DNA from 3 places in the Priestia sp. TRN 1309 genome. Region 1 is predicted to be linked to each of the others. Evidence: riboswitches for the same ligand, from Rfam matches in the RefSeq annotation. Region 1 holds a riboswitch; each other region holds the start of a gene.
The links. Region 1 has a riboswitch for S-adenosylmethionine ahead of ACRPLQ_RS12870 (bifunctional homocysteine S-methyltransferase/methylenetetrahydrofolate reductase). Riboswitches for the same ligand answer to the same signal wherever they lie in the genome.
Positions count from the first base shown of each region.

Region 2: linked by a shared signal. The riboswitch ahead of ACRPLQ_RS11665 (Na+/H+ antiporter NhaC family protein) and the one ahead of ACRPLQ_RS12870 (bifunctional homocysteine S-methyltransferase/methylenetetrahydrofolate reductase) in region 1 are both predicted to bind S-adenosylmethionine.
Region 3: linked by a shared signal. The riboswitch ahead of ACRPLQ_RS21070 (methionine ABC transporter ATP-binding protein) and the one ahead of ACRPLQ_RS12870 (bifunctional homocysteine S-methyltransferase/methylenetetrahydrofolate reductase) in region 1 are both predicted to bind S-adenosylmethionine.

Region 1 covers NZ_JBOZGM010000003.1:109,751-113,028, forward strand. The annotation lists gene ACRPLQ_RS12865 (YkvI family membrane protein) at 1-824, opposite strand, end outside; SAM riboswitch class I at 1,157-1,263, shown strand; gene ACRPLQ_RS12870 (bifunctional homocysteine S-methyltransferase/methylenetetrahydrofolate reductase) at 1,371-3,209, shown strand; gene metH (methionine synthase) at 3,210-3,278, shown strand, end outside.
Region 2 covers NZ_JBOZGM010000002.1:853,810-857,087, forward strand. The annotation lists gene ACRPLQ_RS11655 (LacI family DNA-binding transcriptional regulator) at 1-424, opposite strand, end outside; gene ACRPLQ_RS11660 (hypothetical protein) at 549-677, shown strand; gene ACRPLQ_RS11665 (Na+/H+ antiporter NhaC family protein) at 717-2,027, opposite strand; SAM riboswitch class I at 2,113-2,219, opposite strand; gene ACRPLQ_RS11670 (ABC transporter permease) at 2,321-3,088, opposite strand; gene ACRPLQ_RS11675 (ABC transporter ATP-binding protein) at 3,081-3,278, opposite strand, start outside.
Region 3 covers NZ_JBOZGM010000005.1:308,781-312,058, reverse strand. The annotation lists gene ACRPLQ_RS21080 (MetQ/NlpA family ABC transporter substrate-binding protein) at 1-10, opposite strand, end outside; gene ACRPLQ_RS21075 (methionine ABC transporter permease) at 28-696, opposite strand; gene ACRPLQ_RS21070 (methionine ABC transporter ATP-binding protein) at 689-1,714, opposite strand; SAM riboswitch class I at 1,846-1,953, opposite strand; gene ACRPLQ_RS21065 (thioredoxin family protein) at 2,134-2,433, opposite strand; gene ACRPLQ_RS21060 (toprim domain-containing protein) at 2,448-2,798, opposite strand; gene ACRPLQ_RS21055 (YusG family protein) at 2,980-3,225, opposite strand.

The sequences.
Region 1 (3,278 bases):
GTAGTAAAAATCTCACCTAACACAACTACCGTAAATAAAACATTCACCCACGCTGAGATATTTTTAACAACGGCACTCATAGGAATATCAAGTTGAAATGAATAAGGCAAATTGGAAAGGGCAAGATGAGTAGAAACAAGCATAAACGTAAGTACACATCCTCCTATTACGGCCCCTTTTTTGATCACGCTCTTATCTTTCACGGAGCTTCCTAATGGAACTAAAACGGCCTGAGCCAAAGCTAGATTTAGGGAAATATATAAAAAGGGACTAACCGCCCACTTCCACTGTGTGACGAGCGTTAAGTCTGGCTTCGTTTGAATCAGTGAGAAATAGCTGACATTTGGCACAAAGATGATAAAAGCAAATGAAAGCATCATCGGCACAACAAGAGAATTAACCATTAAAATACCGTTAATTCCTCTTGCGATAAATATATAAGTTAAAACAATTGTACAAATCATCCCAACAGGAGGCCACAGTCCGAACTGTTCTTTTCCTATTGCCCCCGTACTCGCTAGCATGACTGAAGTTACTCCAAATAAAATGACGATCATTACACCGTTTACCGCTTTTCCAAGTACATCACCAAATAAATATGTATTAAGCTGCTGATAAGAAGAAGCCCCAATTGCGTGCGAAAGCAGCATCATTTTCGAACCTAGCCAAATAAAAAACAAGCCGCTGACCAAAATTCCAACCATTCCAAGTTCCCCGTACTGTGTAAAAAATTGAACAATTTCCTTGCCTGTTGCAAAACCGGCTCCTACAACGGTGCCTACATACGTAGCAGCAACCTGCAGCGTGAGTTTCCACCTTTTCATGCCCATCACCCTTCTACCCTTCATAGTTCACTATATGTAGAAACGGTTAAAAAAAGACGAGCCTTTTATATGTAAATCCTCGCCTCACCCGGTGCTGTTCCTTTTTCGTTTTTTTATTTCCTTCTTGTTTTTTTCATGAAAACCCTTTATCCCTTAACATAACGGCAGTTTTCAAACAAAATATACGGATATTTTCCCTTTAGCTTTTAAATTTTCCTCAATATTTGCTGGAAATTCACAATTTACTGTTGTATAATTTCTAAAAATCAGATAAATTATTAAATAAGTATTCTTTCTATTTAAAAAAATATGTTTCAATTATATACAATTGATTCTTATCATGAGAGGTGGAGGGACTGGCCCTTTGAAACCTCAGCAACCAGTCGTTAGAGACATGGTGCTAAATCCAGCAAGCAATTTATTGCTTGGAAGATAAGAAGGCGAAAAAAGTCTTCTTCTTAAGAAGACTTTTTCTATTTTATCGGCATATTGCATAAAACGAATCACTCGTGAAATAGAAGCGGAACAATTTAAGGAGGTTTTGACATGGGGTTACTTGAAGATTTAAAGTCTAAAATTTTAATTGGGGATGGTGCCACTGGTACCCTCCTTTACTCACACGGTATTGACAGCTGTTTTGAAGAACTAAACATCACCAAACCAGAAGAGGTTTCTCGTATTCACAGAGCCTATGTAGAAGCTGGTGCAAACGTTATTCAAACAAATACGTACGCTGCTAATTATCAAAAACTTGCCCGTTATGGATTAGAAGATTCAGTCAAAGACATCAATGTTGCTGGTGTAAAATTAGCGAAACAAGCTGCAAAAGATCAGGCTTACGTGGTTGGTACACTCGGCGGAATTCGTTCTTTCCAAAAAAATGCTATTAGTTTAGAAGAGGTTAAGCGAAGCATTCGTGAACAAATGTTTTGGCTTTTAAATGAAGGCGTGGATGGCCTTTTATTTGAAACATACTATGATTTCGAAGAATTAAAGACCGTTCTTACACTAGCAAGAAAAGAAACGGATAAGCCTATTATTACTCACGTTTCCCTACATGATATTGGCGTACTGCAAGATGGGCGTCCTTTAGCAGATGCATTAAAAGAATTAGAAGACTTTGGAGCAGACGTTGTCGGGCTAAACTGCCGTTTAGGTCCTTATCATATGATTCAGTCTCTTGAAGAAGTACCGCTTCCTGATCGTGCTTTCTTATCTGCTTACCCTAATGCCAGCCTTCCGGCGTATGTGGAAGGCAAGCTGGAATATGAAACGAATGAAGACTACTTTGTAGAAAGCGCGCGTTTATTCCGCGAACAAGGGGTTCGCTTAATCGGAGGATGCTGCGGTACAACACCAGCTCACGTACGCGCCATGTCGTCTGCCTTAAAAGACCTGCCTCCGATTACAAGCAAAGTCGTTAAAATGAGACCAGCCGTTACGGTTCAAGAGCGTGAGCAGCAGGATAAACCTCATATGCACGAAATTGTGAAGAAGCGCCGCTCGGTTATCGTCGAGCTGGATCCGCCTAAACAGCTTGGTCCGACGAAATTTTTAGAAGGCGCAAAAGCACTTGATAAAGTCGGCGTAGATGCTATTACATTAGCTGATAATTCTCTTGCCTCACCTCGCATCAGCAACTTGGCAATGGCAACACTGATGCAACAAGAAACAAAAGCACGACCGCTTATTCACATTACCTGTCGCGACCGAAATTTAATTGGACTTCAATCTCATTTAATGGGACTTCATACGCTAGGAATGAATCAAGTGCTTGCAATTACCGGTGATCCGTCAAAAGTTGGCGATTTCCCTGGCGCCACTTCGGTCTATGATTTATCTTCATTTGACTTGATTAGTTTAATCGCTCAGTTTAATGAAGGACTATCTTATTCCGGCAAACCGCTTGGTCAAAAAACCAATTTTTCCATTGCAGCTGCCTTTAACCCAAACGTGCGTCACTTAGACCGAGCCGTTCAGCGCTTGGAAAAGAAAATCGACTGCGGGGCTCACTATTTCATTACTCAGCCTCTCTATTCAACTAAGCAAATTGAAGAGGTATATGAAGCAACCAAACATTTAACAACACCGGTATACATCGGGATCATGCCGTTAACAAGCGCAAGAAATGCTCGATTTATTCACCATGAAGTACCTGGAATTAAATTATCAGAAGATATTCTAGAACGTATGGACGCAACGGGAAATGACCGGATTCGCGGTGAAGTCGAAGGCCTTGCGATTGCAAAAAACTTAATTGATACAGCATATGAGCTATTTGACGGTATTTACTTAATTACGCCGTTTATGCGCTATGAAATGACCGAAATTCTAACACGCTATATTCATGACAAGCAACTCGTTACATCAGAAAGGAAGATATAAATGAGCTCACTTATCGAACAACAACTAAAGAAGCGAATACTCGTCATCGATGGAGCAATGGGAACGATG
Region 2 (3,278 bases), on a different contig from region 1:
CGGCTATCGGCCCGTACTGCTGATAATATTCAATCGTGCTCCAGCTGCTTGCTCTAGAACAAATAATCACTCCATCAACCTGCTTTGTTTTTAGCATATGAAGCGCTTCTTCTTCTTTTTTTACATCATAGTTCGTCTGACAAATAACAAGCTGATACTGCTTTTCTAACGCTTGAGAGGCCACTCCTTCTAAAAGCAGACTGAAATAAGGATGATTAATAAAAGGCAAGACGACGGCAATCATATTTGTTTTCCCTTTTGATAAGTGAACGGCATTAATGTTTTGTTCGTAATTAAGTTCTTGAATTACTTCTTCTACCAGACGGCGCTTTTCTTCTTTTACATACGGATGATGATTTAAAACCCGTGACACGGTCGAAACAGATACACCAGCTTTTTTTGCGATATCTCGGATATTTGTCATGTTTTCACCTTTTTCTCTTGCGCTGAAACGCGTTTCATACTTTATTCTCATTATAAAGTGAAACAGCAATAAGCTAAACCCGTTACAATCATGTTTTTATTCACTTATATAAGGAGGTCATATCATGGGTATTTTATTATTCATTTTATTATGCGGAATTGAAATCGGAGGAGCGGCTTATGCACTTAAACAAAATGAGACACTTTGGAAGGAGCTAGATGAAAAAAAGCCGACTGATTTTTTCAAACAGTAAAAAACCCTTAAAAAGAATGTTCTTTTTAAGGGTTTGATATTACGCAGCTTCTTTAGATGATTTTGATTTTTTATTTAAACGAGGAAAGCCAATTACAATCGCAATGATACCGCAAACCGCTGTTAACATTGGATAGAATGTAAATGGAATAATCTCAACCGGTGAAACTTTAGCAAATCCTGCTGCGAGAAGCATTTGTGCACCGTAAGGGATAAGCCCTTGAACGCTGCATGAAAACAAGTCGAGCAGACTGGCTGATTTACGATTATCAATTGAATACTTATCAGAGATTTCTTTCGCTAACGGACCTGCTGTAATAATTGAAATCGTGTTATTAGCCGTGGCTAAATTGGTTAAACTTACTAATCCAGCGATACTGAATTCTCCACCTTTTTTTGTTTGAATGCGTCGTGTTAATAAGTTCAATAAGAACTGAATACCGCCGTTATAGCGAATGAGCTCAACCATTCCGCCAATTAAAAGAGATAAAATAATTAATTCCGACATTCCGCCAATACCTTCTGTCACAGTTTTAGCAAGAGAAGAAAGCGTGTAGCTTCCGTCAGCTAATCCAATCACGCCGGCTAATACAATTCCTCCGGTTAAAATGCTTAATACGTTTGCACCAAATATGGCAGCAACGAGTACGCCGACATAAGGCAAGATTTTAAACCAGCTAAAATCTTTAATTTCTACTGATGACGTATTGCCTAGCGTCATTACAAGTAATAAAATCACTGTAACAATCGCTGCAGGAAGGACAATAAAAAAGTTTACTTTTAATTTATCTGACATATTTGTTTTTTGCGTACGAACTGCCGCAATGGTCGTATCAGAGATTACGGATAGATTATCTCCAAACATTGCACCACCAACAACAGCAGCAATTGCCAATGTAATGGATACATGCGCCTGCTCACTGATTCCTACAGCAATAGGCCCTAACGCAGCGATCGTTCCCATTGACGTTCCCATCGAAATTGAAATGAATGCGCCAATAACAAAGATTCCGACTACCACTAAGCTTTGCGGAAGCACAGACAGAGCTAAGTTTACCGTTGAATCAACAGCTCCCATGCCTTTAGCGACTTGAGAAAAAGCACCTGCCAAAATAAAAATAAGTACCATAATAATGATATCAGGATGCCCTGCTCCTTTAGCAAAGCGTTCCACTTTTACATTAAGTGAATCTTTGCGGTTCATAGCCAGCGCCACAATGGCTGCAATGATAATGGCTACTAATACAGGCAGCTTATAAAAATCTCCCGTTATAATTCCTGATCCGACAAACAGGACTAAAAAGACGCCCAGCGGTAACAGCGCCCAGCCGTTTCCTTTTTGTTGTTCCATTCTTAACACCTCTTGTTTACGTAATAAAAAAAGACCTCTTCTTATTGATAAGAAGAGGTCTCTTATTTGTATCATAAGATTACCCTTCTCATCTTCCAAACGAAACATCGTCTGCTGGATTTGGCACCGCACTGCGTACAGCCAGTTGCCGAGACATCGTAGGGCCAGTCCCTCCGTCTCTCTTGATAAGAAGTTTGTAGTTGTTTTAAAAATAGTCTTTCACTACTGTAATCTCTTTTTATTTAATTGTCAAATGCTATTTTAGAAAAATATATAGTGTGAAAATTCTCACATCAATTAGCTACGTCACGTTTTAAAAACGCCACCCATGCTACGCCCATAAAGAAGACAAAGTGTGCAACTAAGATGAAGATTGAAAATGGAATTGTCATTCCGTCAAACATCGTCTTCATTCCGTCCATATACTGCACAAAGTTTGTGTTGGCGAACAGTAAAAATTTCCCCCACCATAGACCAAACTGTGATACTATCCCAGTTACTGCTTTCGCCCCAATACTTACGACAATAGCTAGACTTGAAGCAAGCGCGCTGTTTCTAAATAAAGACGACAGCATGAATGCGAACGTCATCATCATAAACGTTTCCATATACGCGCTGTCATACGTAAGCGTAATGTTTTTAAGCAGCTGCGCATCTCCTTCTAGACTGGCAAATCCAAAGAACAATGCTCCCCATACAAACGAAAAAAGCAAATAGCTCAGCAAGTAATACAAGCTAATTAAAACGAGCGTTATGTACTTGGACGTTAAAATCGTTGAACGTCTAGCAGGGCGAATTAAAAGAAGCTTAATGGTACCCGCTTCAAACTCTTTTGCAACCATTGATCCTCCAACAGCAAGCGCGAAAAATTGAACGAGGATCAGCATGCCTGCACTAAATGACAGGAAATTCAATATGTTGTCTTCCGTTCCTGCGCTGTTTGCTACTTTCTTCATTAAAAGAGCCATACAAAGAGTTAAGATGCCGATTGTAATAAACGTGACTTTTGTACTTCTTTTGTAAAACCATTTCATATGTTCATTTTGAATTAACTTAAGCATGGTGCTCTCCCTCCGTAACGGACATAAACGAATCTTCAAGCGTCTCATAAACAGGAGTGATTCGGTAGACTAAAATATCGCTGTCCACTAATTTTCTATTCACAGCTGGAATTTGTTCTTTCATAATCACTACATCAATACTATCGGATTTTATTGTTACTTGGAATTCTTGAGATAAAAGATCCGCTGC
Region 3 (3,278 bases), on a different contig from region 1:
ATTTTTTCATAATAAATAATCCTCCCTTTATCTTTTATCAATTTTTGCAGTAATCGCATCTCCAATAAGTTGGATAATAAATACAATAATCAAAATTAAGATCGTAGCGGCTAGCGTTACGTCATTATGACTGCGCTGGAATCCTTCTAAATATGCAAGGTTTCCAAGACCTCCAGCTCCAATCACACCCGCCATTGCCGTATAGCCGACTAACGCAATGGTTGTTACTGTCAAACCGGAAATCAAAGCTGGCAGCGATTCAGGTAACAGCACTTTAAAGATAATAGTGCTTGTTGTGGCTCCCATTGATTTAGCAGCTTCAATAACACCTTTATCAATTTCACGCAGACCAATTTCTACAAGACGCGCATAAAATGGTGCTGCTCCAACAATTAAAGCCGGTAACGCTGCATTAGCGCCTAAAATACTTCCTACCAATGCTTTGGTAAATGGAATCAGTAAAACAATTAAAATAATGAATGGAATGGAACGAAAGATATTTACAACCGCCGACACAATGGCATATAAAGGTTTGTTTTGCCAAAGCTGTCCTTTGGACGTTAAAAATAAAAGCAAGCCCAATAAAATACCTAGAACAAATGTGGCTACAACTGAAATAGCCGTCATATATAGTGTTTCATTTGTCGCTTGAATAAAATCATCTAAAATAACGTTTGGAAATAGTTTCTCAAGCATTTGTCATTACCTCCACTTCTACCTGCTGCTCATGAATGTATGCAATGACTTTTTCAACTTCTGTTAATTCTCCGTCTAAATGAACGAACAACGTCCCGTATGAACCTGTTTGTGTATGAGAAATCTTTCCTTGCAAAATATTAATCGTTACATCAAACTGTTTTAAAATCGTTGTAATGAGCGGTTGCTCTGCTTTTCCGCCAACAAACGTCAGCTGAATAATTTGCCCGCTTGGATACAGCTCTTTTACTTGTTCAATCGTTTCAAACGTTTCCTCTGGTTCAGAAATCTGTTGAACGAATCGTTTTGTAATCGGCTGCTTAGGTTTTCTGAATACTTCTAGCACTTGTCCTTCTTCTACTACTGCCCCATTTTCCATAACGGCTACTCGATGACAAATTTTACGAATGACGTGCATTTCATGAGTAATCAATACAATGGTTAACCCTAGCTTCTCATTAATATCTACTAACAGATCTAAAATAGAATCTGTCGTTTGAGGATCAAGCGCTGATGTTGCTTCATCACAAAGCAATACTTTTGGATTGTTCGCTAGCGCTCGAGCAATCCCAACACGCTGCTTTTGTCCGCCACTAAGCTGTGATGGATAAGCATCTTCACGCCCTTCAAGCCCGACTAGCTTGATAAGTTCGTCTACTCGTTTCATTCTTTTTTCTTTTGAAATCCCTGCTATTTCTAACGGAAAGGCAATATTTTCTCGTACCGTACGCGACCACAAGATATTAAAGTGCTGAAATACCATACTAATTTCTTGTCTAGCTTTTCTGAGTTTTCCGCCTTTAATTTTTCCAATATCATTACCTGCTACTTCGACCGTTCCTGTTGTTGGTGTTTCTAATCCGTTTAGCAAGCGAATCAAAGAACTTTTCCCCGCTCCGCTATAACCAATAATTCCGTAAATTTCTCCTTGGTTAACGGTTAGATTCACATTATCAACAGCTGTTACTTGACCGCTTTTGGCCTGATAAATTTTTGTAACGTCTGTTAATGTAATCATATTTCTTCACCTTCTTTAATAAAAACTTAATTATGTTAGGTTGCCCTATAGGATGAAAAAGCCGTAAAACAATTTTCCCCATTAAAAAAGCCTCTCTGCGCATGACAGAAAGGCTCGATATTTAATCCTTTCTCTCATCTTTCAAAGCGCATAGCTTTGCAGGAATTGGCACCATTTCAGTTAGTCTGACGGTTGCCGGGTTTCACAGGGCTCAGTCCCTCCACCTCTCTTGATAAGAGTTCGCAACAATTATTTTGTTTTTAGGAAATATTCATTCATTTATGAACATTCATGAGTGTGATTTTAGCATGTGTCAGATAGGCTGTCAACAGATTTTGTTCTTGGGATAATATCCCAAGATTTCAACAGCCCCAACGGTTCGCTCTCTTTCAACTTCTTCATTTTAAACAAACGTTTGATTATCGAAGCTCCTCGAGTACGTGCTCGATGGAATGAAACGCGTAGAGTTTTTTTACCATTTCACCATTTTCCACTTCAATCAAACAAGGTACGCTTTCAATAGAAAATAATTCTGCTTTTGAAGGCATATAATTTAAATTGCTCATTCCGATGGTTACATCCGGCAGCATCGCTTCTGCCACGGTTAACATTTTTTTTGCCAGCTGACATGTCCCGCAAAAAGGCGTATGGAAAAAGATAAAGGCTCTTTCTCCTTCTTTTAACTGATCATCCAGCTGTTTTTCGCTCCATTCTTGCATGTTGCTCATTCCTTTTATGTTAAAAATTCTGCATTAACATCGATATTGGCACTCAGCAATACTGTTGCTATGTGATGTCTAGGGGCGGCAGCAACTTCTCGGTACATTTTATCAATATATAGATGCTCTGCTTCCGGAAGCTCTCGTTTAAATTGTTTTCTCAGCTTATTCCCTGAATCATCAGAGTCAACGAGTATGTATACCTCTTTGTTAAAAGTACAGTCAATAATTTCATCCAGCTTTGATAAACTAATCGTACCGTTTGTACAAATAATTTCAATTGGTTCTCGAATGATATCTTGAATACGCTTTTTATCTGACTTTCCTTCGACAATAATTACTTTTTCAATTTCAATTAGCCCCATTTTCATCACCCATAATCGTCAGTTGTATAGTAACATCATTTCTTTATGCTATACAATATTCGTTAATGTATCACAGTTCACCTGTTTTTTAAAAGAAATTTGCAAGAAAGAACTCTTTTAAAAGGCAGTTTAGGCCATATTATCTCTATAAAACAAGAAAAACAGCGGCAGTTGCCACTGTTTAGCACCATCCTGCTTCTTCATCGCAGTCTGTATATTTTTGCGTTTCACCTTGTTTTTGTACGTCCGCGTATTGATAGAACTTATTATTTTCTTGCGAATATCCTTCTTCAAAGCGGTATTCATTGCCGCTTGTTCCGTAGCTAACTTCACCAATTGGCTGCTTATCAACGTATAATTTCATACCGCCGTCATGAAATTTAGCTGTAACGCGATCTGTAACGTCCATTTTTTGTTTTTCAAACATAAAAAGACACTCCTTTAGCTTGTTTACTAATAGAGTGTCCAGTCAAAAACTTT